DNA from 2 places in the Enterobacter sp. UPMP701 genome. Region 2 is predicted to be linked to the other one. Evidence: predicted binding sites of a transcription regulator. Region 2 holds the regulator's gene; the other holds the start of a gene.

Region 1 (15,462 bases), on a different contig from region 2:
CGCACGCCGCGACGAATTTGTAACGAGGAGAAAACAATCATAGAAGCGCCGTATGTTCCGACTATGTTAATTTGTCATTATGATAATGTAAGGTGTGGGCCATTTTCCGCACCGGGCCGCCATGGTAGCCCAAAACAACGACGATACACAAAAACAGAAACAAGACCGGGAGGGGAATGATGTCTCAGACAGCAAAAGTGCTGCTGCTGTATGCCCATCCGGAATCTCAGGACTCGGTGGCGAACCGGGTGCTGCTTAAGCCGGCCACACAGCTCAGTAACGTAACGGTGCACGATCTCTACGCGCACTATCCTGATTTCTTTATTGATATTCCTTACGAGCAGGAACTGCTGCGTCAGCATGACGTGATCGTGTTCCAGCATCCGCTTTATACCTATAGCTGTCCGGCGCTGCTCAAAGAGTGGCTGGACCGCGTGCTGAGCCGGGGCTTCTCCAGCGGGGTGGGGGGCAACCAGCTGGCGGGAAAGTACTGGCGTAGCGTCATCACCACCGGTGAGCCTGAAAGTGCATACCGCCACGACGGGCTGAACCGCTATCCGATGAGCGATATCCTCAGGCCATTCGAACTGACGGCGGCAATGTGCCGTATGCACTGGATGAGCCCGATTATCGTCTACTGGGCACGGCGACAGGATCCGAAAGCGCTGGCGAGCCACGCCAGAGCCTACGGTGAATGGCTGGCATCACCCATTCCGGCTGGAGGTCGTTAAATGGAAGGATCGAATTTGCTCCTCGCCGGGGTGCTGTTTTTATTTGCGGCGGTCGTCGCGGTGCCGCTTGCTGCACGCATTGGTATCGGTGCGGTGTTGGGTTATCTGCTGGCGGGGATCGCGATTGGCCCCTGGGGGCTGGGATTCATCAGCGATGTAGATGAGATTCTCCATTTCTCCGAGCTGGGCGTAGTGTTCCTGATGTTTATCATCGGCCTGGAGCTGAATCCTTCAAAATTGTGGCAGCTTCGACGCTCTATTTTTGGTGTGGGGGCGGCTCAGGTGCTGTTCAGCGCCGCCATCCTGGGCGGGCTGCTCATGTTGACGCAGTTTTCCTGGCAGGCGGCAGTCATCGGCGGGATAGGCCTTGCGATGTCCTCCACGGCGATGGCGTTGCAGCTCATGCGCGATAAAGGGATGAACCGCAATGAAGCCGGACAGCTCGGCTTTTCGGTGCTGTTGTTCCAGGATTTGGCGGTGATCCCGGCGCTGGCGCTGGTGCCGCTGCTGGCGGGGTCCGGCGACGATCACTTCGACTGGGCAAAAATTTCCATGAAGGTGCTGGCTTTCGCGGGCATGCTGATTGGCGGACGTTTCCTGTTACGTCCGGTGTTCCGCTTTATTGCCGCCTCGGGCGTGCGCGAGGTGTTTACCGCCGCGACGCTGCTGCTGGTGCTCGGCTCGGCGCTGTTTATGGACGCACTGGGGCTGTCGATGGCGCTGGGCACCTTTATCGCCGGGGTGCTGCTGGCGGAGAGTGAATACCGGCACGAGCTGGAAATTGCCATCGATCCCTTCAAAGGGCTGCTGTTAGGCCTGTTCTTTATTTCAGTGGGGATGGCGCTCAACCTTGGCGTACTCTATACCCATCTGCTGTGGGTCATTGTTAGCGTCGCCATTCTGGTGGCGGTGAAGACGCTGGTACTGTACGTCATGGCGCGTATTTATGGGCTGCGCAGTTCAGAGCGCATGCAGTTTGCCAGCGTGTTGAGCCAGGGGGGAGAGTTCGCGTTTGTGCTGTTTTCCACCGCCTCCTCCCAGAAGTTGTTTAAAGATGACCAGATGGCGCTGCTGCTGGTGACGGTCACGCTGTCGATGATGACCACGCCGCTGCTGATGAAGCTGGTGGATAAACTGCTGTCGCGCCGCCTGAACCCGGCGGACGATGAAGATGAAGCGCCATGGGTGGAAGACGATAAGCCGCAGGTGATTGTGGTGGGCTTTGGTCGTTTCGGACAGGTGATTGGACGCCTGCTGATGGCGAACAAAATGCGCATCACAGTGCTGGAACGCGATATCAGCGCGGTTAACCTGATGCGCAAATATGGCTACAAGGTCTATTACGGTGATGCCACCCAGCTTGAGCTTCTGCGCTCGGCCGGGGCGGAAGCCGCGGAGTCTATCGTCATCACCTGCAACGATCCGGAAGACACGATGAAGCTGGTGGAGCTGTGTCAGCAGCACTTCCCGCACCTGCATATTCTGGCGCGTGCCCGGGGACGTGTTGAGGCTCACGAACTGCTTCAGGCAGGTGTGAAACACTTCTCGCGTGAGACGTTCTCCAGTGCGCTGGAGTTGGGCCGCAAGGCATTAATCTCCCTGGGGATGCATCCTCACCAGGCGCAGCGTGCCCAGATGCACTTCCGCCGGCTGGATATGCGAATGCTGCGTGAGCTGATGCCGGTACATAGCGATACGGCGCAAATTTCCCGCGTGCGGGAAGCGCGTCGCGAGCTGGAGGAGATCTTCCAGCGAGAGATGCAACAGGAACGACGCCAGCTCGACGGCTGGGATGAATTTGAATAAAGGGTAACGAAAGATGGCTGTACGTAAACGCTTTATCGCGGGGGCAAAATGCCCGTCTTGCCAGGCTCAAGATACGCTGGCCATGTGGCGCGAAAATAATATTGATATAGTTGAGTGTGTTAAGTGCGGTCATCAGATGCGTGAGGCCGACAAAGAAGCCCGCGATCATGTTCGCAAAGAAGAGCAAGTGATCGGCATTTTTCATCCAGACTAGCGATATGCTCTGAGTTTTTTTAAGCTTAAGGGTACACGGGTGCAGATTTCCGCTACAATCTGCGCCAGCAATTTTCCCACGCTCAGGAGATATCATGAAAGTAGCAAAAGACCTGGTGGTCAGCCTGGCCTATCAGGTACGTACAGAAGACGGTGTGTTGGTTGATGAGTCTCCGGTGAGTGCGCCGCTGGACTACCTGCATGGTCACGGTTCCCTGATTTCCGGCCTGGAAACTGCGCTGGAAGGTCATGAAGTTGGCGACAAATTTGACGTTGCTGTAGGCGCGAACGACGCTTACGGTCAGTATGACGACAACCTGGTTCAGCGCGTTCCTAAAGACGTGTTCATGGGCGTTGACGAACTGCAGGTTGGCATGCGCTTCCTGGCTGAAACTGACCAGGGTCCCGTTCCAGTTGAAATCACTGAAGTTGAAGATGACCACGTTGTGGTTGACGGCAACCACATGCTGGCGGGCCAGAACCTGAAGTTCAACGTAGAAGTTGTTGCGATCCGTGAAGCGACCGAAGAAGAGCTGGCTCATGGCCACGTTCACGGTGCACACGGTCACGACCATGATCACGATCACGGCCACGACGGCTGCTGCGGTGGTCACGGCCACGACCATGGTCATGACCACGGCCACGGTAAAGGTGGTTGCGGCAACGGCGGCTGCGGTTGCCACTAATTCCGTCATGCGGAAAATAAAAAAGCGGGAGAATCCCGCTTTTTTTACGCCTCAATAATGAGGTGGTGGCGTCTCTTCCGACTGTGAGGCAATGTTTGACGGCTGCGTCGCCTTCAGCTTTTCCGTCAGCAGGCGCATATGATCCCGCAGTTTCGCCATTTCGAGTTCGTGCGCGGTCACGGTCTGGTTAAGCTCTTCGATGGTGATGTCCTGAAAAGCCAGGCGGCTTTCCAGCTCAGCCATTCTCGCTTCTATCGTTGTATCCTTCATCATTCACCTCGTTTATATCTGATACGCCATATTAGCCCAGCGGCGGCGCAGTTTAACTGAGTTTATCCTTAAGTACAGTCTCTATCCCGCTGGCAAGAAACTTATTTAAACAAAAATAGTCTGAAAAGTGGCGAGAATTGGGAGTGTCTGTCTGTAGATTTCTTCCGCAACGTTTTATAGTACGTCACTCATTTACGTTTAATGCTGGGGTGAGAGACCCCAGGCCCTGGAGATATGGATGAAATCACTGTTTAAAGTAACGCTGCTGGCGACGACGATGGCTGTTGCGCTGAACGCGCCGCTGTCATTCGCTGCTGATACTGCTGCGAAGCCTGCTGCCACTGCAGACAGCAAAGCGGCGTTCAAAAATGACGACCAGAAATCCGCCTACGCACTGGGCGCATCTCTGGGCCGTTACATGGAAAACTCTCTGAAAGAACAAGAGAAACTGGGCATCAAACTGGATAAAGCTCAGCTGATCGCGGGTGTTCAGGACGCCTTTGCTGATAAGAGCAAGCTGTCTGACCAGGAAATTGAACAGACTCTGCAGGCGTTCGAAGCGCGCGTGAAGGGTGCCGCTCAGACCAAGATGGAAGCGGACGCTAAAGACAACGAAGCGAAAGGCAAAGCCTACCGCGACACCTTTGCTAAAGAGAAGGGTGTGAAAACTTCTTCGACTGGCCTGGTGTACAAAGTTGAGAAAGAGGGTACCGGTGATGCGCCTAAAGACAGCGACACTGTTGTAGTAAACTACAAAGGTACGCTGATCGACGGTAAAGAGTTCGATAACTCTTACACCCGTGGTGAGCCTCTTTCCTTCCGTCTGGACGGTGTGATCCCGGGCTGGACCGAAGGCCTGAAGAACATCAAAAAAGGCGGTAAGATCAAGCTGGTCATCCCACCGGATCTGGCTTACGGCAAAACCGGTGTTCCGGGTATTCCTGCTAACTCTACGCTGGTCTTTGACGTAGAACTGCTGGATATCAAACCAGCACCTAAAGCGGATGCCAAAGCTGACGCGCCAGCTGAAGAAAAAGCAGCGACCGACGCGAAGAAGTAATGTGATAAAAACCGCCGCCTTTAAGGCGGCGGTTTTTTTATTGTGGGGCAGATATAATTAACACTGGAAAGCGCTATACACGCTGTATTAATTTAGTTGTCCGTGTAGATAATGAGCCTGCCCTGAAAACCTAACGACAGGCTCCTGAAAAGGAGTGTTTTTTTCATGTCCAGGTCGCTTTTAACCAACGAAACCAGTGAACTTGATTTGCTGGATCAACGTCCTTTTGACCAGACCGACTTCGATATTCTGAAATCCTACGAAGCGGTAGTGGACGGGTTAGCGATGCTCATTGGTTCCCACTGCGAAATTGTATTGCACTCCCTGCAAGATCTGAAGTGTTCCGCCATCCGCATTGCTAATGGTGAGCATACCGGCCGTAAAATTGGTTCGCCAATTACCGACCTTGCATTGCGTATGTTGCATGACATGACCGGCGCGGACAGCAGCGTCTCCAAATGTTATTTCACCCGCGCCAAAAGTGGCGTGCTGATGAAATCAGAAACCATCGCGATTCGAAACCGCGAGCATCGTGTGATTGGTCTGCTGTGCATCAACATGAACCTTGATGTGCCTTTCTCGCAGATCATGAGCACCTTTATCCCGCCAGAAACGCCAGACGTTGGCTCTTCTGTTAACTTTGCCTCCTCCGTAGAGGATCTTGTCACGCAGACGCTGGAGTTCACCATTGAAGAGGTGAATGCCGACCGCAACGTATCGAACAACGCCAAGAATCGTCAGATCGTACTCAATCTCTACGAGAAAGGGATTTTCGATATCAAAGATGCCATCAACCAGGTGGCTGACCGTCTGAACATCTCCAAGCATACGGTCTACCTTTACATTCGCCAGTTCAAAAGCGGTGACTTCCTGGGGCAAGACAAGTAATGCGTTTTGCGTTAATGGTGACAGGCCCGGCATATGGAACTCAGCAGGCCAGCAGCGCGCTGCAGTTTGCGCATGCGCTACTGGCGGCCGGACATGAACTGGCGAGCGTCTTCTTCTACAGGGAAGGGGTGTATAACGCGAACCAGTTTACGTCACCGGCAAGCGATGAGTTTGATCTGGTTCGCGCCTGGCAGGCATTAAACGAAACGCAGGGCGTTGAGCTGCATATCTGCGTGGCCGCGGCGCTGCGTCGCGGCGTGACGGATGTAGCCGAAGCCGAACGCCTGGGGTTATCGGGTGCTAACCTGCAGCCCGGATTTTCGTTGAGTGGTCTGGGCGCGCTGGCTCAGGCGGCGTTAACGTGTGACAGAGTGGTGCAATTCTGATGAAGCGTGTGGCATTTGTTTTTACTTCTGCGCCGCACGGCAGCGCCGCTGGCCGCGAAGGACTGGACGCGCTGCTGGCAACCTCGGCATTAACGGAAGATATCGGCGTCTTCTTTTTGGGTGACGGGGTGTGCCAGATTCTGGCGGGGCAACAGCCGCAAGCCATTCTGGCGCGTGATTACATCGCGACGTTCAAAGTGTTGCCACTTTACGATATCGACACCTTCTATGTTTGTGCTGACTCTTTAGCCGCGCGCGGTTTAAACGAGGCAACGCCTTTCGTGCTGGATGTGACGGTCCTGCCTTCTTCTGCATTGCGCGAACACCTTTCCCACTTCGACACTGTTTTGACTTTCTGAGGCTGCCATGCTCCATATTCTGAGCCATTCACCGTGGCAATGTGATATCGACACGCTGCTGAGCATGCTGCGCGAAGGTGACGATCTATTGCTGATTCAGGATGGCGTGCTCGCCGCACTTGAAGGCAGCCGTTTTGTTGAAATTCTCACGAATGCCCCCATAACAGTCACTGCGCTGAAAGACGATCTTGACGCGCGGGGTCTTTCTGGTCAAATTTCAGCCAAAATTGACGTGGTTGGCTATACTGATTTCGTCAATCTTACTGTGACGCACGCCAGTCAAATGAACTGGTGATTTGAGATCGCTGTATATTTCTTGACACCTTTTCGACGTAGCCCTAAAATTTCGCGTCCTCATATTGTATGAGGTCGTTTTATTACGTGTTTACGAAGCAAAAGCTAAAACCAGGAGCTATTTAATGGCAACAGTTAACCAGCTGGTACGCAAACCACGTGCACGCAAAGTTGCAAAGAGCAACGTGCCTGCGCTGGAAGCCTGCCCGCAGAAACGTGGCGTATGTACTCGTGTATATACCACCACTCCTAAAAAACCAAACTCCGCACTGCGTAAAGTATGCCGTGTGCGTTTGACTAACGGTTTCGAAGTGACTTCCTACATCGGTGGTGAAGGTCACAACCTGCAGGAGCACTCCGTGATCCTGATCCGTGGCGGTCGTGTTAAAGACCTTCCGGGTGTTCGTTACCACACCGTTCGTGGTGCGCTGGACTGCTCAGGTGTTAAAGACCGTAAGCAGGCTCGCTCCAAGTACGGCGTGAAGCGTCCTAAGGCTTAATGGTTCTCCGTTAAGTAAGGCCAAACTGATTTATCTTAATGTCAAACTAAACTCGTAGAGTTTTGGACAATCCTGAATTAACAACGGAGTATTCCCATGCCACGTCGTCGCGTCATTGGTCAGCGTAAAATTCTTCCAGATCCGAAGTTCGGATCAGAACTGCTGGCAAAATTTGTAAATATCCTGATGGTAGATGGTAAAAAATCTACTGCAGAAGCAATCGTATACAGCGCGCTGGAGACCCTGGCTCAGCGTTCTGGTAAAAATGAACTGGAAGCTTTCGAAGTCGCTCTCGACAACGTTCGCCCAACTGTAGAAGTTAAGTCCCGCCGCGTTGGTGGTTCTACTTATCAGGTTCCAGTTGAAGTTCGTCCGGTTCGTCGTAATGCCCTGGCAATGCGTTGGATCGTTGAAGCTGCTCGTAAACGCGGTGATAAATCCATGGCTCTGCGTCTGGCGAACGAACTTTCTGATGCTGCAGAAAACAAAGGTACTGCAGTTAAGAAACGTGAAGACGTTCACCGTATGGCAGAAGCCAACAAGGCGTTCGCACACTACCGTTGGTAATCCCTTCGGAGTATTAGTCACCAGGCGGGCGCTTCAGAGAAGCCGCTCGCTCTGGGTAACTTAACTGAACGCCTAAAGATATAAACGAGGAATCAAATGGCTCGTACAACACCCATCGCACGCTACCGTAACATCGGTATCAGTGCGCACATCGACGCCGGTAAAACCACTACTACCGAACGTATTCTGTTCTACACCGGTGTAAACCATAAAATCGGTGAAGTTCATGACGGCGCAGCCACCATGGACTGGATGGAACAGGAGCAGGAGCGTGGTATTACTATCACCTCCGCAGCGACTACTGCATTCTGGTCAGGTATGGCTAAGCAGTACGAACCGCATCGCGTAAACATCATCGACACCCCAGGGCACGTTGACTTCACCATCGAAGTAGAACGTTCCATGCGTGTTCTTGACGGCGCGGTAATGGTTTATTGCGCAGTTGGTGGTGTTCAGCCACAGTCTGAAACCGTATGGCGTCAGGCGAACAAATATAAAGTTCCACGCATCGCGTTCGTTAACAAAATGGACCGTATGGGTGCTAACTTCCTGAAAGTTGTTGGTCAGATCAAAACCCGTCTGGGCGCGAACCCTGTTCCGCTGCAGCTGGCAATTGGTGCTGAAGAAGGCTTCACCGGCGTTATCGACCTGGTGAAAATGAAAGCCATCAACTGGAACGACGCAGACCAGGGCGTTACCTTCGAATACGAAGATATCCCGGCTGAGATGCAGGACCTGGCTGACGAATGGCACCAGAACCTGATCGAATCCGCTGCTGAAGCTTCTGAAGAGCTGATGGAGAAATACCTGGGTGGTGAAGAACTGTCTGAAGAAGAGATCAAAAAAGCTCTGCGTCAGCGCGTTCTGAACAACGAAATCATCCTGGTAACCTGTGGTTCTGCGTTCAAGAACAAAGGTGTTCAGGCGATGCTGGATGCGGTAGTTGACTACCTGCCATCCCCGGTTGACGTTCCTGCGATCAACGGCATCCTGGACGACGGTAAAGACACTCCGGCTGAGCGTCACGCAAGTGATGACGAGCCGTTCTCTGCACTGGCGTTCAAAATTGCTACCGACCCATTCGTGGGTAACCTGACCTTCTTCCGCGTTTACTCTGGTGTGGTTAACTCCGGTGACACCATCCTGAACTCCGTGAAAGCGGCGCGTGAACGTTTTGGCCGTATCGTACAGATGCACGCTAACAAACGTGAAGAGATCAAAGAAGTTCGTGCGGGCGATATCGCTGCAGCAATCGGTCTGAAAGACGTGACCACTGGTGACACCCTGTGTGACCCGGATCACCCGATCATTCTGGAGCGTATGGAATTCCCTGAGCCGGTAATCTCCATCGCGGTTGAACCAAAAACCAAAGCTGACCAGGAAAAAATGGGTCTGGCTCTGGGCCGTCTGGCGAAAGAAGACCCATCATTCCGCGTATGGACTGATGAAGAATCTAACCAGACCATCATCGCTGGTATGGGTGAACTGCACCTGGACATCATCGTTGACCGTATGAAGCGTGAATTCAACGTTGAAGCGAACGTGGGTAAACCTCAGGTTGCTTACCGCGAAGCGATTCGCGCGAAAGTTACCGATGTTGAAGGTAAACACGCTAAGCAGTCTGGTGGTCGCGGTCAGTACGGTCACGTTGTGATCGACATGTACCCACTGGAGCCGGGCTCTAACCCGAAAGGTTACGAGTTCATCAACGACATCAAAGGTGGTGTAATTCCTGGCGAATACATCCCAGCCGTTGATAAAGGCATCCAGGAACAGCTGAAAGCGGGCCCTCTGGCTGGCTATCCGGTTGTTGACATGGGTATCCGTCTGCACTTCGGTTCTTACCACGACGTTGACTCCTCTGAACTGGCGTTTAAACTGGCTGCGTCTATTGCCTTTAAAGAAGGCTTTAAGAAAGCAAAACCAGTTCTGCTTGAGCCAATCATGAAGGTTGAAGTAGAAACTCCTGAAGAGAACACCGGTGACGTTATCGGTGACTTGAGCCGTCGTCGCGGTATGCTGCGTGGTCAGGAATCCGAAGTAACTGGCGTTAAGATCCACGCTGAAGTTCCGCTGTCTGAAATGTTCGGATATGCAACTCAGCTGCGTTCTCTGACCAAAGGTCGTGCATCATACACCATGGAATTCCTGAAGTATGATGATGCGCCTAACAACGTTGCTCAGGCCGTTATTGAAGCCCGTGGTAAGTAATCCACAGGATTAAAACCTAAGTCCCGTGCTCTCTCCAGAGGGGAGAGCACTATAGTAAGGAATATAGCCGTGTCTAAAGAAAAATTTGAACGTACAAAACCGCACGTCAACGTTGGTACTATCGGCCACGTTGACCATGGTAAAACTACCCTGACCGCTGCAATCACTACCGTTCTGGCTAAAACCTACGGTGGTTCTGCTCGTGCATTCGACCAGATCGATAACGCGCCAGAAGAAAAAGCTCGTGGTATCACCATCAACACCTCTCACGTTGAGTACGACACCCCGACTCGCCACTACGCACACGTAGACTGCCCAGGCCACGCCGACTATGTTAAAAACATGATCACCGGTGCTGCGCAGATGGACGGCGCGATCCTGGTTGTTGCTGCGACTGACGGCCCAATGCCGCAGACTCGTGAGCACATCCTGCTGGGTCGTCAGGTAGGCGTTCCTTTCATCATCGTGTTCCTGAACAAATGCGACATGGTTGATGACGAAGAGCTGCTGGAACTGGTAGAGATGGAAGTTCGTGAACTGCTGTCTCAGTACGATTTCCCGGGCGACGACACTCCTATCGTTCGTGGTTCCGCGCTGAAAGCGCTGGAAGGCGAAGCAGAGTGGGAAGCGAAAATCATCGAACTGGCTGGCTACCTGGATTCTTACATCCCAGAACCAGAGCGTGCGATTGACAAGCCATTCCTGCTGCCAATCGAAGACGTATTCTCCATCTCCGGTCGTGGTACCGTTGTTACCGGTCGTGTAGAGCGCGGTATCATCAAAGTGGGTGAAGAAGTTGAAATCGTTGGTATCAAAGAGACTGCGAAGTCTACCTGTACTGGCGTTGAAATGTTCCGCAAACTGCTGGACGAAGGCCGTGCTGGTGAGAACGTTGGTGTTCTGCTGCGTGGTATCAAACGTGAAGAAATCGAACGTGGTCAGGTTCTGGCGAAGCCAGGCTCAATCAAGCCACACACCAAGTTCGAATCTGAAGTGTACATCCTGTCCAAAGACGAAGGCGGCCGTCATACTCCGTTCTTCAAAGGCTACCGTCCACAGTTCTACTTCCGTACAACTGACGTCACCGGTACCATCGAACTGCCAGAAGGCGTTGAGATGGTAATGCCAGGCGACAACATCAAGATGGTTGTGACTCTGATCCACCCAATCGCGATGGACGACGGTCTGCGTTTCGCAATCCGTGAAGGCGGCCGTACCGTTGGCGCGGGCGTTGTTGCTAAAGTTCTGGGCTAATTAATTATCCCTGAATGAAAAAAGGACGCTTCGGCGTCCTTTTTTGTTTTCTGGCGTTTTGAACCTGTCACAAATTTTCGCATTTTTTGCCTGCTTCCGTCTCGCATCCCGGCGTTTGTGCTATTGTAATCATAACCATTCTCACTTACACTTTGCGCATATTTTGAACGGGAGTTTTTATGTACGTTTGTTTATGTAATGGTGTGAGTGACAAAAAAATACGTCAGGCCGTTCACCAGTTTCAGCCACAGTCTTTCCAGCAACTTCGCAAGTTTGTTCCGGTGGGAAATCAATGCGGTAAATGCGTTCGCGCAGCGCGTGAGATTATGCAGGACGAATTGATGCAGATCCCGGAATTCAAAGAGATCGCGTAAGCCTCTATCTTTTTTTTGACATCCCCGTAGCCCGATCTACGCTTCAATGAGTGGAAGCGGAGGGACTATATAATGAAAGGTGATGTTAAAATCATAAGTTATCTCAATAAATTATTGGGAAATGAGCTTGTCGCAATCAATCAGTATTTTCTCCATGCAAGAATGTTTAAAAACTGGGGACTGACTCGCCTCAACGATGTTGAATACCATGAGTCCATTGATGAAATGAAACACGCCGATAAATACATTGAGCGTATTTTATTCCTCGAAGGCATTCCTAACCTACAGGATCTCGGAAAACTGGGCATCGGAGAAGATGTCGAAGAGATGCTGCGTTCTGATCTCCGGCTGGAGCTGGAGGGTGCAAAAGATCTGCGTGAAGCCATTGCCTATGCGGACAGCGTACATGACTACGTCAGCCGCGATATGATGATCCAGATCCTGGCCGATGAAGAAGGGCACATCGACTGGCTTGAGACCGAACTAGATCTCATTAGCAAAATTGGCCTACAGAACTACCTTCAGTCTCAGATCAAATTGGAAAGTTAATCAGGCTTTCCCAGCCAACGCATAAACCCGCTGCCGCCAGAAATGGCCCAAAAGGCAGTGGGTTTTTTAATGCCTGCTTATCAGGGGTAAACAACGAGAAAGCAACCAGATACAGCAGAGCCATTAACGCGGCCACTAATGCCAGTATTGGTAGTACACACCAGCCATGCCATGCCCCCTGCGCCGCCAGATATTTTATGTCGCCATATCCCATCCCTTCACGTCGGCAGATGAGACGGTATCCCCAATAGATAATGGCGAATCCGGCGTATCCTGCCATCGCACCCACTACCGCGCTCGGCAAAAAATCAGGATGGAGACAAAGCTGGTAGAGCAGGCCCGTCCATAGCAGTGGGCAAAGAAATTTATCGGGAAGAAGCCCCGTGCGGATATCGGTGCGAACAAGCAAGGCCGATAACGCAAAATAGATCAACAGAAAGGGGAGGGACAGTAGCATAGCGAGAGCCTCAAAATGGTTTGAGCGCATACTCGTAATAATCTGCATGCTCGGCAATGTGTAAAAACAGCAATTGCGTAGCGGCTTCAGACAAAGAGTTGAGAAGGGATACTTTGCATAAAAAATTGCGCGGCCTTACGTATAGTACGTCTTTGGCGCTTAATTTCTAAACGGCACTTGCGTCTTTCTCTGATTTACGTATAATGCGCGGGCTTGTCGTAATTGACGGCGGGTTCAATCTGAACCAGAGTAGCTCACTTTGTTACTCAACAATGCTCCCAATTGGGGAGCTACGTAAGAACGGTTACACTCTCCCATCAATCGTAATGGGTTTGAGGAGTAATCATTTTCGTTTATAAAATAATTGGAGCTCTGGTCTCATGCAGAACCAAAGAATCCGTATCCGCCTTAAAGCGTTTGATCATCGTCTGATCGATCAATCAACCGCGGAAATCGTCGAGACTGCTAAGCGCACTGGTGCGCAAGTCCGTGGTCCGATCCCGCTGCCGACCCGCAAAGAGCGCTTCACCGTTCTGATTTCTCCGCACGTTAACAAAGACGCGCGCGATCAGTACGAAATCCGCACTCACAAGCGTCTGGTTGACATCGTTGAGCCAACTGAGAAAACCGTTGATGCTCTGATGCGTCTGGATCTGGCTGCCGGTGTAGACGTGCAGATCAGCCTGGGTTAATCAGGTCATCGAGCGATTGAGAGGTTGAAACAATGATTGGTTTAGTCGGTAAAAAAGTGGGTATGACCCGCATCTTCACTGAAGATGGCGTTTCTATCCCAGTAACCGTAATCGAAGTTGAAGCAAACCGCGTTACTCAGGTTAAAGATCTGGCTAACGATGGCTACCGCGCTATTCAGGTTACCACTGGTGCTAAAAAAGCTAACCGTGTAACCAAACCAGAAGCGGGTCACTTCGCTAAAGCTGGCGTAGAAGCTGGCCGTGGTCTGTGGGAATTCCGTCTTGCTGAAGGCGAAGAGTTCACCGTAGGTCAGGACATTAGCGTTGAGCTGTTTGCTGACGTTAAAAAAGTTGACGTAACCGGTACCTCTAAAGGTAAAGGTTTTGCTGGTACCGTTAAGCGCTGGAACTTCCGTACCCAGGACGCTACCCACGGTAACTCCTTGTCTCACCGCGTTCCGGGTTCTATCGGTCAGAACCAGACTCCGGGCAAAGTGTTCAAAGGCAAGAAAATGGCAGGTCAGCTGGGTAACGAACGTGTAACCGTTCAGAGCCTGGACGTAGTACGTGTTGACGCTGAGCGCAACCTGCTGCTGGTTAAAGGTGCGGTCCCGGGTGCAACCGGTAGCGACCTGATCGTTAAACCAGCTGTGAAGGCGTAAGGGGATAGCAATGGAATTAGTATTGAAAGACGCGCAGAGCGCGCTGACTGTTTCCGAAACTACCTTCGGTCGTGATTTCAACGAAGCGCTGGTTCACCAGGTTGTTGTTGCTTATGCAGCTGGTGCTCGTCAGGGTACTCGTGCTCAGAAGACTCGTGCTGAAGTAACTGGTTCTGGCAAAAAGCCATGGCGCCAGAAAGGTACCGGCCGTGCGCGTTCAGGTTCTATCAAGAGCCCGATCTGGCGTTCAGGTGGCGTGACCTTCGCTGCGCGTCCACAGGACCACAGTCAAAAAGTTAACAAAAAGATGTACCGCGGCGCGCTGAAAAGCATCCTGTCCGAACTGGTACGTCAGGATCGTCTGATCGTTGTCGAGAAGTTCTCTGTTGAAGCGCCTAAAACTAAGCTGCTGGCACAGAAACTGAAAGACATGGCTCTGGAAGATGTGCTGATCATCACCGGTGAGCTGGACGAGAACCTGTTCCTGGCCGCACGTAACCTGCACAAGGTTGACGTACGCGATGCGACTGGTATCGACCCGGTTAGCCTGATCGCCTTCGACAAAGTCGTAATGACTGCTGATGCTGTTAAGCAAGTTGAGGAGATGCTGGCATGATTCGTGAAGAACGTCTGCTGAAGGTGCTTCGCGCACCGCACGTTTCTGAAAAAGCGTCTACTGCGATGGAAAAAACAAACACCATCGTTCTCAAAGTTGCTAAAGACGCGACCAAAGCAGAGATCAAAGCTGCTGTGCAGAAACTGTTTGAAGTCGAAGTCGAAGTCGTTAACACCCTGGTAGTTAAAGGGAAAGTTAAACGTCACGGACAGCGTATCGGTCGTCGTAGCGACTGGAAAAAAGCTTACGTCACCCTTAAAGAAGGCCAGAACCTGGACTTCGTTGGCGGCGCTGAGTAAGTCGGAGGAGTAATACAATGGCAGTTGTTAAATGTAAACCGACATCTCCGGGTCGTCGCCACGTAGTTAAAGTGGTTAACCCTGAGCTGCACAAGGGCAAACCTTTTGCTCCGTTGCTGGAAAAAAACAGCAAATCCGGTGGTCGTAACAACAATGGCCGTATCACCACTCGTCACATCGGTGGTGGCCACAAGCAGGCTTATCGTATTGTTGACTTCAAACGCAACAAAGACGGTATCCCAGCAGTTGTTGAGCGTCTTGAGTACGATCCGAACCGTTCCGCGAACATCGCGCTGGTTCTGTACAAAGATGGCGAACGCCGTTACATCCTGGCCCCTAAAGGCCTGAAAGCTGGCGACCAGATTCAGTCTGGCGTTGATGCTGCAATCAAAGCAGGCAACACCCTGCCGATGCGCAATATCCCGGTTGGTTCTACCGTTCATAACGTAGAAATGAAACCAGGTAAAGGCGGTCAGCTGGCACGTTCCGCTGGTACTTACGTTCAGATCGTTGCGCGTGACGGTGCTTATGTCACCCTGCGTCTGCGTTCTGGTGAAATGCGTAAAGTCGAAGCAGACTGCCGCGCTA
Region 2 (15,462 bases):
GCCGCGAAGATACGAAAGACGATGTCGTGACCAGTGAAGCCAACAGCAATACCGAAGAAGGTTTAACCCAGCTGGCGACCAGCTACATTGCCGCGGTCGGCGGTACCGACAACCTGAAAGCGATCGATGCCTGTATTACCCGTCTGCGTCTCACCGTGGGCGACTCTGCGCGCGTGAGCGATGCAATGTGCAAACGCCTGGGCGCGTCTGGTGTGGTGAAACTGAACAAACAAACCATCCAGGTTATCGTGGGTGCTAAAGCTGAATCTATCGGCGATGAAATGAAAAAAGTGGTCGCCCGTGGACCGGTCGCTGCCGCCTCCACGGACGGCGCGCCAGTGGCTGAAGCGCCTGTTGCAAAACCGCAGGCGGTGCCAAACGCGGTGACCATCGCTGCGCTGGTTTCTCCTGTCACCGGTGACGTGGTTGCGCTTGAGCAGGTGCCTGACGAAGCGTTCGCCAGCAAAGCGGTCGGTGACGGCGTGGCGGTGAAACCAACGGACAAAACCGTTGTGTCTCCGGCAGCCGGTACTATCGTGAAAATCTTCAACACCAACCACGCGTTCTGCCTGGAAACGGAAAAAGGCGCGGAGATCGTTGTCCATATGGGTATCGATACCGTTGCGCTGAACGGTCAGGGCTTTACTCGTCTGGTGGAAGAGGGCGCAGAAGTGGTGGCAGGCCAGCCGATTCTGGAAATGGATCTGGACTTCCTGAATGCCAACGCGCGCTCGATGATTAGCCCGGTCGTGTGCAGCAACATCGACGACTTCAGCGGTCTGGTACTCCAGGCGAAAGGTCAGGTGGTTGCGGGTCAGACACCACTGTACGAGATTAAAGGCAAGTAATCGCTCCTGAGTAGAGTCATGCCTTTAGCGGCGGGGGATATCCTCCGCCGCTTTTTTTTGCACCATTTGCCCCCATTATTTTCTTCCGGGACGTTTTAAGGGTTGTCACTACGTCCGGCTTATAAGATCATATGCCGTTATACGTTGTTTACGCTTTGAGGAATCCACGATGAGTGAGGCAGAAGCCCGCCCGAGTAACTTTATTCGTCAGATCATCGATGAAGATCTGGCCAGTGGTAAGCACACCACAGTCCATACGCGTTTCCCGCCGGAGCCGAACGGTTACCTGCACATTGGTCACGCGAAATCGATCTGCCTGAACTTTGGTATTGCGCAAGACTACCAGGGCCAGTGCAACCTGCGTTTCGATGACACCAACCCAGTAAAAGAAGACATCGAATACGTTGAGTCCATCAAAAACGACGTGCAATGGCTGGGCTTTAACTGGTCTGGCGATATCTGCTACTCCTCTGACTATTTTGATCAGCTGTATGCCTACGCGGTTGAACTGATCAACAAAGGTCTGGCGTATGTCGACGAACTGTCTGCCGATGAGATCCGCGAATACCGCGGTACGCTGACTGCGCCTGGCAAAAACAGCCCGTTCCGCGATCGCAGCGTGGAAGAGAACCTGGCGCTGTTTGAAAAAATGCGTGCCGGTGGCTTCGAAGAAGGTAAAGCGTGCCTGCGTGCCAAAATCGACATGGCATCGCCGTTCATCGTAATGCGCGATCCGGTGCTGTACCGCATCAAATTCGCAGAACACCACCAGACCGGCAACAAGTGGTGCATCTACCCGATGTACGACTTCACCCACTGCATCAGCGATGCGCTGGAAGGCATTACGCACTCGCTGTGTACGCTGGAGTTCCAGGACAACCGTCGTCTGTATGACTGGGTGCTGGATAACATCACCATTCCTGTGCATCCGCGCCAGTACGAGTTCTCTCGTCTGAATCTGGAATACACCGTGATGTCCAAGCGTAAGCTGAATCTGCTGGTGACCGACAAGCATGTTGAAGGCTGGGACGACCCGCGCATGCCAACCATCTCCGGCCTGCGCCGTCGTGGTTACACTGCCGCCTCTATTCGTGAGTTCTGCAAACGCATCGGCGTGACCAAGCAGGACAACACCATTGAAATGGCGTCTCTGGAATCCTGCATTCGTGAAGACCTCAACGAAAACGCCCCGCGCGCAATGGCCGTTATCGATCCGGTAAAGCTGGTTATCGAAAACTACCCGCAGTGCGAAAGCGAACTGGTCTCCATGCCTAACCATCCGAACAAACCGGAAATGGGAAGCCGTGATGTGCCGTTCAGCGGTGAAATCTGGATCGACCGCGCTGACTTCCGCGAAGAAGCCAACAAGCAGTACAAGCGTCTGGTGCTGGGTAAAGAAGTGCGTCTGCGTAATGCCTACGTCATCAAAGCCGAGCGCGTAGAGAAAGATGCAGAAGGGAATATCACCACCATCTTCTGTTCTTATGATGCTGAAACGCTGAGCAAAGATCCGGCGGATGGCCGCAAGGTGAAAGGCGTTATCCACTGGGTGAGCGCTTCCCACGCGCTGCCGGTTGAAATTCGTCTGTACGATCGTCTGTTCAGCGTGCCTAACCCGGGCGCAGCGGAAGACTTCCTGGCAACCATCAACCCGGAATCGCTGGTAATTAAACAGGGTTATGCGGAGCCATCGCTGAAAGCGGCTGAAGCGGGCAAAGCGTTCCAGTTCGAGCGTGAAGGTTACTTCTGCCTGGACAGCCGTTACAGCACCGCTGAAAAACCGGTATTTAACCGCACCGTAGGCCTGCGTGATACTTGGACGAAGATCGGCGAATAATATTGCTGCTCTGGTCAATGAGAAACAAACGCCGCTTATTGCGGCGTTTTTTTATTGTATGATCATATCGTTATAGCGGAGCTAAAATAGGGCTGGCTGATATTTCAGGTCAATGCGGTGCTACTTATTTTTCTAAAAAAAAGTTTGTATATTTTCACCAGAAAGGAATAAGTAGAAATTAGCGAAATTTAACGGCTTTATCCTCCAGAAATTAACGGCTTGCCCCGTCAAACCTCGCCTCGCGCTAAATGTTACAAACCACTACCAATTATGTGCACTTCGTCATAATCCTGACTTTTGCCCACTAAAAAGCATTGATAATTCGCGTCGCGAAAAATAACCTAAAGACGGTAGTTAATTCGAGGGTATTTATAACTACCCCTGACCATTTGGTCTTTTCTGTTTTTCGCCGTTTAAGGCGTTTTAATTCGTCAAAGAGGAATAATCTATGCGTACGTTCAGTGGCAAACGTAGTGCGCTGGCGCTGGCTATCGCCGGTGTGACAGCAATGTCGGGCCTGGTGGTTGCGCCAGAGGCGAAAGCGGCAGGTTTCATCGAAGATTCTACCCTTACGGGCGGTATTTATTACTGGCAGCGTGAGCGTGACCGTAAAGACGTCACTGAAGATAAATACAAAACTAACCTTTCTCATTCCACCTGGAACGCCAACCTGGATTTCCAGTCAGGCTATGCCGCCGATATGTTCGGTCTGGATATTGCCGCGTTTACCGCAATTGAAATGGCTGAAAACGGCGATAGCGGTCACCCGAACGAAATTGCGTTCTCCTCCAGCAATAAAGCTTACGATGAAGACTGGTCCGGGGATAAAAGCGGTATCAGTCTTTATAAGGCCGCAGCGAAATTTAAATACGGCCCGGTCTGGGCGCGTGGGGGCTATATTCAGCCAACCGGCCAGACGCTGTTAGCACCGCACTGGAGTTTTATGCCGGGCACCTATCAGGGTGCGGAAGCGGGGGCTAACTTTGACTATGGCGATGCGGGTGCGTTGAGCTTCTCCTATATGTGGACCAACGAGTACAAAGCGCCGTGGCACATTGAGATGGACAAGTTTTACCAGAACGATAAGAAAACCAAAGTCGATTACCTCCACTCGCTCGGCGCGAAGTACGACTTTAAAAACGACCTGGTACTGGAGGCCGCATTTGGTCAGGCAGAAGGCTATATCGATCAGTATTTTGCGAAAGCCAGCTACAAATTTGATATCGCCGGCAGCCCGCTGAGCACCAGCTACCAGTTCTACGGTACGCGCGATAAGGTCAGCGATGGTAGTGTAAATGACATTTATAACGGCACCGCGTGGCTGCAGGCGTTGACCTTCGGCTACAAGGTTGGTCAGGTTGATTTACGCCTGGAAGGAACGTGGGTGAAGGCGGAAGGGCAGCAGGGCTACTTCCTGCAACGTATGACCCCAACCTATGCCTCGTCCAACGGCCGTCTTGATATCTGGTGGGATAACCGCTCTGACTTCAACGCCGACGGCGAAAAAGCGGTCTTCTTCGGCGCAATGTATGACCTGAAAAACTGGAATCTTCCAGGCTGGGCAGTGGGTGCTTCTTACGCTTACGCCTGGGACGCAAAACCTGCCGATATGGCTACGCCGGATGCGTACTACGATCCAAACTATCGCCTGAAAGAGTCCTCTTACAGTCTGGATGCTATCTACACCCTGCAGGAAGGCCGTGCGAAAGGCACGATGTTCAAACTGCACTTCACGCAGTATGACAACCACTCCGATATCCCGAGCTACGCGGGCGGTTACGGCAACATCTTCCAGGATGAACGTGACGTGAAATTCATGGTTATCGCCCCATTCACTATCTTCTGATGAACGCACCGGCGGAGTAACTCCCGCCGGTATGGAGAGTGCACATGATGAAAAAAATCGTAATCGTCGCGCTGTTGGCATCAGGGCTGGTGGCGTGCGCGCAAACTCAGGCGCCAAAAGAGGACTCCCGTCTGAAGGAGGCGTATAGCGCCTGTATTAATAGTGCGGAAGGATCGCCGGAGAAAATTGAAGCCTGTCAGAGCGTGCTGAATGTGCTGAAGAAAGAGAAAGCGCATGAGCAGTTTGCAACACAGGAGAATATACGCGTGATGGATTACCAGGCCTGTATCCAGGCGCGTAAAACCGGTAACGATCAGGAAGTCGCGAAGCGTTGCGATAAGATCTGGAATGAGATACGCAATAACAATAAATAAGTGATTTCATGCCCGGTGGCGCTGCGCCACCGGGCTTTTTATTGCCCAAAAAAGGCAAAAAAAAGCCAACCTTTCGGCTGGCTCAGAGTATGAACGCTAACTTATTTTGCGTCGTGCGCGTGTTCATTTTCGCGGCAATCACCTTCAGCGCAGTGACCGTAAAGGTACAGGCTGTGGTTGGTCAGGCGGATGCCATGACGAGCTGCGATTTCACGCTGACGCGCTTCGATAGAATCGTCGCTGAATTCAATGACCTTGCCGCAATCGAGGCAGATCAGGTGATCGTGGTGCTGCTGCTGGGTCAGTTCGAAAACAGATTTACCGCCTTCGAAATTATGACGGGTAACAATGCCCGCGTCATCAAACTGGTTCAGCACGCGATAAACGGTGGCCAGCCCAATCTCTTCACCCATGTCGATAAGACGTTTATAGAGGTCTTCCGCACTGACATGGTGATTGTCTGGACCCTGAAGCACTTCAAGGATTTTTAACCGAGGAAGCGTTACTTTCAGGCCAGCCTTCTTTAATGCGGTATTGTTGTCAGTCATGCGGAATCTGTCCTGTTGCTAAACGATTCACTTCTGTAGGAAGTGACAGAAAATGCACCTGGGATAATGCGTCTCATTATAGAACTGCCATGGTTAAATGAAAACTGCAAGTCTCAGGCAAAGTATGCTTATAAAAATGGGGTATCACCAACAAACTTGCTCAATGGAAACCACATTTTACCAGGGAGACATTGTACAGGTCTGGACGAAAAAGTTAAAAGTTTGTAGCAATTAATTTAATCGGTTTTACCTGGAAAACGGGCGCAACCGGAGTTGCGCCGCAAGGAAATCAGGCGTTAAGGATGTCGTCCAGGTTCAGTTCTTCTCTAACCTGCTTAACCCATTTTTCAACACGCTCTGCAGTCAGTTCTGGCTGACGGTCTTCATCGATGGCCAGGCCAACGAAGTGGTCGTCATCTGCCAGACCTTTAGAGGCTTCAAAGTGGTAACTCGCCGTTGGCCAGTGGCCGACAATCGCCGCACCGCGTGGCTCAATGATGTCGCGGATGGTACCCAGCGCGTCACAGAAGTACTCGGCGTAATCTTCCTGATCGCCACAACCGAACAGGGCAACCAGCTTGCCGTTGAAGTCCACCTCTTCCAGCGTTGGGAAGAAATCATCCCAGTCGCACTGGGCTTCACCGTAGTACCAGGTAGGAATACCCAGCAGCAGGATGTCATAGCCCTCGAGATCTTCTTTGCTGCTCTTGGCGATGTCATGCACATCAGCAACGTCTTTACCGAGCTGTTTCTGAATAGTTTTTGCGATATTTTCGGTATTGCCGGTATCACTGCCGAAGAAAATGCCGATGATTGCCATGAGTAAAATAACCTCTTGAAACTTAATGGTATGGTGGCGCAAATTGTCCACGGATAAGGGCAATAATAGCAGAACAGGCAACCCTGCGGAAACCGCTATCGCGCAGGACTGCACTCTGTGCTACATGAAAAGGGCGATAAAGGGGATTTTCAGACTTATGCCTGGTTGCGCAACGTCTCTAGCTGGGCGATCAACATCTCTTCAATGAGCTCGCTGCGGCTGATATTACGCGCCTCCGCCAGTTCATTAAGCGCATCGACCGCATCGGCGTTGAGCTTCAGTTCGACACGCTTAAGCCCACGATTTTTATCGCGTTTAAGCTGATTGCGTTTATTAATACGCAGCTGTTCATCGCGCGAAAGCGGATTCGTTTTCGGTCGTCCCGGTCGACGCTCATTCGCGAACAGATCTAGTGTCGTACGGTCCGTTTGTTCTTTGGCCATGATTCTGAGACTTCGGGGGAAACACGCCGCCCTGCTAATGCCCGGGCGATAAGCGCGCCATCATACATCACCAAAAACGGCACGCCAACGACTGGAAGCCCGCAGTCTTCCAGTCGCTCTCTTTTTAATCAATTTGCAGTATCAGCGAGATAGCGGCGGATGGCGCGCAGTACGGCGTCCGGTTTTTCGGCGTGAACCCAATGCCCGGCCCCGGCAATCACGTGGGCGCGCGCCTGCGGGAACTGTGCCAGCAGCACGTCGCGGTACGCATCGGTGACGTAAGGCGAGTTGCCGCCGCGGATAAAGAGGGTAGGGTGCGGCCAGGCGGGGACGGTTTCCCAGCCCACGATATTATTGTACTGGTCCCACAGCACCGGCACGTTAAAACGCCATTGGCCGTCAACGAACGATTTCAGCAGAAACTGCACCACGCCTTCTTCATCAAGATGCTCGCGCATAACGGCCGCGGCCTGCTGACGCGTTGAAACGCCAGCTTCAGTCACCGCATTGATCGCCGCGAAAATTTCATCGTGACGGCGAACGTCGTAATTGACGGGCGCAACATCAATGACCACCAGCCCGGAAATTCGCTCAGGGGCCAGCGCAGTGAGCGCCATCACCGCTTTGCCGCCCATTGAATGCCCGATAAGCGTCGCTTTCTGGATATTATTCGCATCGAGGGTGTCCCGCAGATCCTGCGCCATGGCTGCGTAGGTCATCTCCTCCGAGCGGCCTGAAAGCCCGTGATTGCGCATATCTACCTGGAGAATATCGTGATCGGAAACCAGGTCGCGGGCCAGCACGCCCAGATTATCCAGGCTGCCAAACAGCCCGTGAACCAGCACGATGGGGGAATTATTGCTCGGCGATTGTGCAGTTTGCGCTCGGGTATTCAATTTCATGGCAAAGTTCTTTTTTTACGTATGTCAGGTTAGGGTATCATGTTGACCATTCTGCCGCCCGGCTGCAAGGTTCCAGTTTAATCTGACTTTTGCCGCCAACCTGGTTTGACGCTATCCGCTGTTGGGATTTGACCTTATAATCCCAATGACTTGTATTCAGATAAGATATCGCACTGGATTAAGATGAAAACAATCGAAGTTGATGACGAACTCTATCAGTATATTGCCAGCCAGACTCGGCATATCGGGGAGAGCGCGTCCGACATTTTACGGCGCATGCTTAAAATTTCCGCCGCTTCACAGCCTGCCACCCCAGCTTCCAAAGATGTCGTGTCTCAGCCGAGCGTTGTTGCACAAGTCAAACCTGCCGTGACGCCGGTTAAAGATAAAGTGCGCGCGATGCGCGAGCTGCTGCTCTCCGATGAATACGCGGAGCAGAAAAAGGCGGTTAACCGTTTTATGCTGGTGCTGTCTACACTTTACTCCCTGGATAACAAAGCGTTTGCTGAAGCGACCGAGTCGCTGCACGGCCGTACCCGCGTCTATTTCGCCGGTGACGAGCAGACGCTGCTGCAAAATGGCAATCAAACCAAACCTAAACATGTCCCTGGCACTCCGTACTGGGTGATCACCAATACCAATACGGGCCGCAAGTGCAGCATGATTGAACACATCATGCAGTCCATGCAGTTCCCGGCGGAATTGATTGAAAAGGTTTGCGGTACAATTTAACCCTTGCATCAGAAGGACCCGGTAATGGCAAATCACAGCCGTGCAGGCCAACCTGCACAACAAAGCGATTTGATTAACGTCGCTCAGCTGACCGCGCAGTATTACGTGCTGAAACCGGTCGTGGGCAACGCAGAACACGCAGTGAAGTTTGGTACATCTGGCCACCGCGGTAGCGCGGCGCGCCACAGCTTTAACGAACCGCACATTCTGGCCATTGCTCAGGCCATTGCGGAAGAGCGCGCTAAAAACGGCGTTACCGGTCCGTGCTACGTGGGTAAAGATACCCATGCGCTGTCTGAACCAGCGTTTATTTCCGTGCTGGAAGTGCTGGCGGCGAACGGAGTGGACGTGATTGTTCAGGAGAACAATGGTTTTACTCCAACGCCTGCGGTTTCAAACGCTATCCTCGTGCACAATAAAAAAGGCGGCGCGCTGGCGGACGGGATCGTTATTACCCCATCCCACAACCCGCCAGAAGACGGCGGCATCAAGTACAACCCGCCTAACGGTGGTCCGGCAGATACCAACGTCACCAAAGTAGTGGAAGATCGTGCAAACGCGCTGCTGGCCGACGGCCTGAAGGGCGTAAAACGTATTTCTCTTGATGAGGCGATGGCCTCCGGCCACGTGAAAGAGCAGGATCTGGTTCAGCCGTTCGTCGAAGGGCTGGCGGATATCGTCGATATGGCGGCTATCCAGAAAGCCGGTCTGAAGCTGGGCGTGGATCCGCTGGGTGGTTCCGGTATCGAATACTGGAAACGCATTGCCGAGCACTACAAGCTGGATCTGACCATCGTGAACGATCACGTCGATCAGACCTTCCGCTTTATGCACCTGGACAAAGACGGCGCGATCCGTATGGACTGCTCCTCCGAGTGCGCGATGGCGGGCCTGCTGGCGCTGCGCGACAAGTTCGACCTGGCGTTTGCCAACGACCCGGACTACGACCGTCACGGTATCGTCACCCCGGCAGGGCTGATGAACCCGAACCACTATCTGGCTGTCGCTATCAACTACCTGTTCCAGCACCGTCCGCAGTGGGGCAAAGAGGTGGCTGTCGGTAAAACGCTGGTCTCTTCCGCCATGATTGACCGTGTGGTCGACGCGCTGGGCCGCAAGCTGGTGGAAGTGCCGGTGGGCTTTAAGTGGTTTGTTGACGGTCTGCACGACGGCAGCTTCGGCTTCGGCGGTGAAGAGAGCGCAGGGGCATCCTTCCTGCGCTTCGACGGCACCCCATGGTCAACCGATAAAGACGGCATCATCATGTGCCTGCTGGCGGCGGAAATCACCGCGGTCACCGGTAAGAACCCGCAGGAACACTACAATGAGCTGGCGGCACGCTTTGGTGCGCCAAGCTATAACCGCATTCAGGCTGGCGCGACCTCTGCACAGAAAGCTGCCCTGTCCAAACTCTCCCCTGAGATGGTCAGCGCAAGCACCCTGGCAGGCGATCCGATCACCGCGCGTCTGACGGCGGCACCGGGTAACGGTGCGTCTATCGGTGGTTTGAAAGTGATGACCGAAAACGGCTGGTTCGCCGCGCGTCCATCCGGTACGGAAGATGCGTACAAAATCTATTGTGAAAGCTTCCTCGGCGCTGAGCACCGTCAGCAGATTGAGAAAGAAGCGGTAGAGATTGTCAGCGAAGTGCTGAAAAACGCATAAGTGATGTTCGGGGGCGGGATGATGCCCTCACCCCGGCCCTCTCCCACAGGGAGAGGGAGAAAACACTAAAAACGGCAACCCCTGGGTTGCCGTTTTGCTTTTACCTAACTATGTTTGTTCTTCAATTCAAATCTCGGCGACACCAGGCCGTACAGCGTCCAGCCCATAAAGGTCACCATCGCGCCGTAGAGCATCGCTTCCTGACCGGATGAGTAGAGCGCATAGAAGCTGTAAATCGCCCCAATCAACGCCACAATATTCGCCGCACGCGCTTTGCGAGGATCCACCTTCGCCACTTTCTGAATAATCACCAGCGCCGCCATCGACAGAATGTACGGAATGATGTTCGTCACCACCGCCAGGTTAACCAGCACGTTAAACTGGCTGTTCAGCGACGGGCTAATGGTCATCAGCGACAATCCGCTCTGGAAAATCACAATCGCCAGCATACCCTGCACCGGCGCATCCGCTTTGGTCACGCGGGAGAAAATTTTCGGGAAGTAGCCTTCGTCAGCCGAAGATTTAAACACCTGCGCAATGGTGAACTGCCAGCCGAGCAGCGAGCCGCAGCAGGACATGACCATCAGCCCCATGATCACTTTCCCGACTTCCGGCGTAAACATCTGCGCGAAGGCCAGCCCGAACGGTGCCGTGGAGTTAGCCAGATCCATATTCGGTACGATGCCCGCAATCACGTTGGTCGAGACGATATAGATCACCGCGGCGCCCAGCGTGCCGCCGAGGACCGCAATCGGGACGTTCTTTTCCGGATTCTCTACCACTTCCGCGTTCGCGCAGGCGGATTCCAGACCGAGGAAGGCCCACAGCGTCATGGCGATAGACGAGCCCACTGCGGTAAAGAACGGCACGTGGTGCGGGTTCCAGGAGTTGGCGTACAGCGTCGGGCTAAACCAGAACCAGCCGATAACGCACAGTCCAACAACCGGGATAATCACGCCCCAGACGGTGATGCTGCTGAGCTGTCCGGTGATGCGCGCACCGCCGAAATTCGCCACGGTGCAGATCCACAGCACGCCGATGGTCGCCAGCCCAATTTGTACCGGGCTGAGCGTCGCGCCAAACAGCTCCGTACCGTAACCGACGGCGGAAATGGCAATCGCCACGTTAGCGATCAGCAGCGACACGCCGTAGGTATAGTTCGCCATAAAGTTGCCCGACTTGCCAAAGGCATACTCGGCATAGCCGCCCATCCCGCCTGACTTACGGCTGAACATCCCGCACTTGGCAAACGCCCACGCCAGCGCCATCGAGCCGACAGCCGTCACCAGCCAGGAGATGATAGAGATGGTCCCCACCTCGGCAAGCTTGGTGGGCAACATGATTATTCCTGATCCCATCATGTTGACCATGGTGAGGATGGTCAGTTGCACCACGCCCATCTTATTGGACTTGCTCATAATTTTTCTCCTTTCAGCAGCGATGGCTGAGCGGCAGGTTGTTTAATGACGTAGCAACGCACCTGTTTGCGACCGTCACACTCCTCGACGTACACGCCCTGCAGCTCCGGCGCGAAGCCTGGCAGAAGGTTGATCCCTTCTTCCAGTGCGGCAAAGTAGCGCAGCACGGAACCGCCCCAGACTTCACCCGGCACAACGCACAGCACCCCCGGTGGGTAAGGAAGCGCGCCTTCAGCGGCAATGCGGCCTTCCGCATCGCGCAGGGAGACCAGCTCAACCTCTCCGCGCAGATAGGCATAGTTCGCCTCTTGCGGGTTCATCATCACGCGCGGGAAGTGAGACTTGCGGAACATCTCTTTCTGTAGCTGTTTCACGTTGTGGCGGGCGTACAGGTCATGCATCTCCTGACAGATCTGGCGCAGGGTGTAACCGGCGTAACGCTCCGGATGCTGTTTGTAGAGGGAGGGCAGGACGTCTTTCAGCAGCACATTACTCTCAAGCAGTTTTTCGAAGCGCACCAGCTGGGCGACCAGCTGCTGCAGTTTGCCCATATCCTCCGCAGGGGTGAGCAGGAACAGGATCGAGTTGAGGTCGCATTTTTCCGGCACGATGCCGTTTTCACGCAGGAAGTTGGCGAGGATAGTGGCGGGCACGCCGAAGTCGTCATATTCGCCGGTGCGCGCGTTAATGCCCGGCGTGGTCAGCAGCAGCTTGCACGGGTCGATAAAATACTGGTGCTCAGCGTAACCTTCAAAAGCGTGCCAGCGTTCACCCGGTACGAAATGGAAGAAGCGCAGATCGGTCGCAATCTCTGCCGTGTCCCAGCTTTCCCACGGGCGGCCATCCACCGTCTCCGGCACGAACGGACGAATAAATCGGCAGTTCTCCAGGATCAGCTTGCGCGCCTCAATGCCCGTCACCACGCAGTCCATCCACATGTTGCGACCGCTCTGACCTTCGTGCATACGGGCGTTAATGTCCAGCGCAGCGAACAGCGGATAGAACGGGCTGGTGGAGGCGTGCATCATAAAGGCATTGTTGAGCCGCTTATGCGGGACATAGCGCGGCTGGCCTTTGATATGGCTGTCTTTCTTGTGAATTTGTGAGGTCTGCGAGAAACCGGCCTGCTGTTTATGCACGGACTGGGTGACCAGGATCCCCGGATCGTTCTCGTTCAGCTCCAGCAGCAGCGGCGAGCAGTCGGCCATCATCGGGATGAACTGCTCGTAACCGACCCACGCAGAGTCAAACAGGATGTAATCACAGAGATGGCCAATCTTGTCCACCACCTGACGGGCGTTATAGATGGTGCCGTCGTAGGTACCCAGCTGGATCACCGCCAGACGGAACGGACGCGCATCGCGTGCACGGCCAGGCGCCACTTCGGCCACAAGTTCACGCAGGTAGCTCTCCTCAAAGCAGTGTGCGTCAATGCCGCCGATAAAGCCGTACGGGTTGCGCGCGGTTTCCAGATAGACCGGCGTTGCACCAGCCTGGAGGAGGGCACCGTGATGGTTAGATTTGTGGTTGTTACGATCGAACAGCACCAGGTCGCCCGGGGTGAGCAGGGCGTTAAGCACCACTTTGTTGGATGACGAGGTGCCGTTCAGCACGAAGTAGGTCTTATCGGCGTTAAACACTTTTGCCGCATGCTGCTGGGCGATGCACGGCGCGCCTTCGTGGATCAGCAGATCCCCCATCGCCACGTCGGCGTTGCACAGGTCGGAGCGGAACAACGTCTCGCCAAAGAAATCGACAAACTGATTACCGGCAGGATGACGGCGGAAGAACTGGCCGCCCTGGTGCCCCGGGCAGTCGAAGGCGCTATTGCCCTGCTTCACGTAGTCGACAAGGGCGCGGAAAAACGGCGGGCGCAGCTGGGTTTCATACTTCTGCGCGGCCGCTTCCAGCTGGCGCCCATAAAAGTCGTTGCTGGTGTCTGAATGTTCAAATACGCCATGAATGCGCGATAAATAGTCTGCCGGGATGAACTCTTCTTTGTGCGTCGCGACAAATACGGGAATGCCAAACCCGGTGGCTTCAATTTCGTCCAGTAAACCACCGGAAATATCGCTGACCGCCAGAACAATGGCGGCTACATCAATATAATCAGAAGCGCGGACATCCACCAGTTCACGCTGGGTAGTAAAGCAGTCCGGACATGCACGGCTGGCTGCGATTTTTAAACTTTTCATCTTTCTCTCTTTATTTTAGGTAATAAACGCCCCTCGATTTCTTGCAAGAAAGAAATCGATAATTTTCCGGAAAAAAAAGCAAAGCGTGGCCACTGATTAAAATCAGTAAATTGCTTTTGGATAATTAAAATTCAGTCCGTCCGGTTGCGGATGAGTCTGAATCTGATTGAATGAGCGCACGAGTTCACAGGCAATGGCCTGTAAAATAAGATGTTTCAGGATAACCTGTAAGCGAGTGCGCCAGAAGTCGAAGGACTACCGGGCATTAAAGAGGTGAAAGTCAAAGCAGTTTCGGTGGGCAAACATCATGATATGTGTTGTCCGCCTTATATGGGGCATTAAACGATTGTTGTTTTCCATGTTTCATTTTCCTTTCAGTAATTGAAAGCATGGTCATTTTATCCAGGGAAAGGGGATTAACTGTGAAGAAGATCACTATTAATCGATCATTTTAGAAATAAATAGTCGTTTTTGATGAATAGCGCAGATCAAAATTCTGATTTGTTGATAATGAGTTAATGGATTGTTCTTTAAGTGTTTGAAACAAGCAGGAATAACCCTAAAAATAATCCTCGGATTATTTGTGAAATATTTTCTGAGGTTATTTGTTATTATTTAAAAATAAAATGAATAGTTATTCAAAGCATAAACCGATAACCGATACCGGTTTCAGTTAATAAATGGCGAGGGCGCGCGGGGTCGACTTCGAGTTTCTGACGAAGATGACCCATATATATGCGTAAATAGTGACTATGCTCCACCGCGTTGGGTCCCCACACCTGACTTAACAGCTGACGCTGGGTGAGTACCTTCCCGTGATTATTAAGCAGCACGGCGAGCAGACGAAACTCGATTGGCGTGAGATGGATTTCTTCTTCACCGCGCACAATACGCCGGGCGGCCAGATCAACCCGGATATCCCCAAACGTGTAGGTCGGGTCAGCAGGCGTGGTTGCGCTGTGGCGGCGCAGGGCCACGCGCAGGCGAGCCTGTAGCTCGCCGATACCAAAAGGTTTTATCAGATAGTCGTCCGCCCCGGCATCCAGCGCCGCGATTTTATCCGTCTCTTCAGTACGGGCGGAGAGTACCAGAATCGGCATCTGGCTCCACTGACGTACCTCGCGGATAAAATCGATGCCATCACCGTCCGGCAGGCCAAGATCGAGGATCACCAGGTCCGGCTTGCGGGTCGCGGCTTCAATTAACCCCCGCTGAAGCGTACCCGCATCATGGACGCGCAGACCGTCGCCTTCCAGCGCAGCGCGCAGAAACCGGCTAATGGCGATCTCATCTTCAACAATCAGAACGTTGATCACAAATCCTCTGGTAATTCATTCAGTTCTGGCGGGGTTTCCAGTGGAAGTGTAACACAAAACCGCGCGCCGCCTTCCGGACGATTCTCTGCGGAAATGGTCCCGCCATGAACGTCAATAATCGCCTGGCAAATGGCCAGCCCCAGCCCAACGCCCGGAATAGCAGACTCTTTATTGCCGCGCGCGAATTTTTCGAAAATAGCCAATTCCTGCCCGGCAGGAATGCCCGGACCGGTATCCCAGACGTCAAGGCGAAGCGTACCATCGCCCGCCGTCGCATCTACGCCAATTTGAGCGCTGGCGCCCGCATATTTGCCGGCATTTTCCAGCAGGTTGATCAGCACCCGTTCAAACAGCGGACCGTCGACGTGAATTAAGGTCAGCGGCTCGGGCATGTTCAGCGCAATATGCCGCCCCCCGAGGCCGGGTTCGAGCATTTTCAGGGCACTGCCCACCACCTCTTCAAGCGTGAGCCACTCTTTTTTAAGGTTAAAACCGCCTGACTGGATACGCGCCATATC

Evidence for each region. The regulator Fur, encoded in region 2, represses iron uptake genes when iron is present. The targets are predictions, from matches to a motif close to ATAATAATGAGAACNACTATCAA.
Region 1: the regulator Fur is predicted to act here: its motif matches at 11,348-11,370, upstream of bfd (bacterioferritin-associated ferredoxin).

The regions. Positions count from the first base shown of each region.
Region 1 is NZ_JBSKJN010000010.1:21,804-37,265, reverse strand. Features, by position in the region: gene ACWKXT_RS18740 (ABC transporter ATP-binding protein) at 1-41, opposite strand, end outside; gene kefG (glutathione-regulated potassium-efflux system ancillary protein KefG) at 177-731, shown strand; gene kefB (glutathione-regulated potassium-efflux system protein KefB) at 732-2,537, shown strand; gene ACWKXT_RS18725 (YheV family putative zinc ribbon protein) at 2,551-2,751, shown strand; gene slyD (peptidylprolyl isomerase) at 2,846-3,436, shown strand; gene ACWKXT_RS18715 (protein SlyX) at 3,488-3,706, opposite strand; gene fkpA (FKBP-type peptidyl-prolyl cis-trans isomerase) at 3,945-4,766, shown strand; gene ACWKXT_RS18705 (helix-turn-helix transcriptional regulator) at 4,932-5,654, shown strand; gene tusD (sulfurtransferase complex subunit TusD) at 5,654-6,040, shown strand; gene tusC (sulfurtransferase complex subunit TusC) at 6,040-6,399, shown strand; gene tusB (sulfurtransferase complex subunit TusB) at 6,407-6,694, shown strand; gene rpsL (30S ribosomal protein S12) at 6,819-7,193, shown strand; gene rpsG (30S ribosomal protein S7) at 7,290-7,760, shown strand; gene fusA (elongation factor G) at 7,857-9,971, shown strand; gene tuf (elongation factor Tu) at 10,041-11,225, shown strand; gene bfd (bacterioferritin-associated ferredoxin) at 11,405-11,599, shown strand; gene bfr (bacterioferritin) at 11,672-12,148, shown strand; gene ACWKXT_RS18655 (prepilin peptidase) at 12,132-12,605, opposite strand; gene rpsJ (30S ribosomal protein S10) at 12,986-13,297, shown strand; gene rplC (50S ribosomal protein L3) at 13,330-13,959, shown strand; gene rplD (50S ribosomal protein L4) at 13,970-14,575, shown strand; gene rplW (50S ribosomal protein L23) at 14,572-14,874, shown strand; gene rplB (50S ribosomal protein L2) at 14,892-15,462, shown strand, end outside.
Region 2 is NZ_JBSKJN010000002.1:147,467-162,928, reverse strand. Features, by position in the region: gene nagE (PTS N-acetyl glucosamine transporter subunit IIABC) at 1-848, shown strand, start outside; gene glnS (glutamine--tRNA ligase) at 1,018-2,685, shown strand; gene chiP (chitoporin ChiP) at 3,134-4,531, shown strand; gene chiQ (ChiQ/YbfN family lipoprotein) at 4,579-4,905, shown strand; gene fur (ferric iron uptake transcriptional regulator) at 5,007-5,453, opposite strand; gene fldA (flavodoxin FldA) at 5,743-6,273, opposite strand; gene ybfE (LexA regulated protein) at 6,429-6,716, opposite strand; gene ybfF (esterase) at 6,845-7,618, opposite strand; gene seqA (replication initiation negative regulator SeqA) at 7,802-8,350, shown strand; gene pgm (phosphoglucomutase (alpha-D-glucose-1,6-bisphosphate-dependent)) at 8,375-10,015, shown strand; gene potE (putrescine-ornithine antiporter) at 10,120-11,433, opposite strand; gene speF (ornithine decarboxylase SpeF) at 11,430-13,628, opposite strand; gene speFL (leader peptide SpeFL) at 13,884-13,988, opposite strand; gene kdpE (two-component system response regulator KdpE) at 14,267-14,944, opposite strand; gene kdpD (two-component system sensor histidine kinase KdpD) at 14,941-15,462, opposite strand, start outside.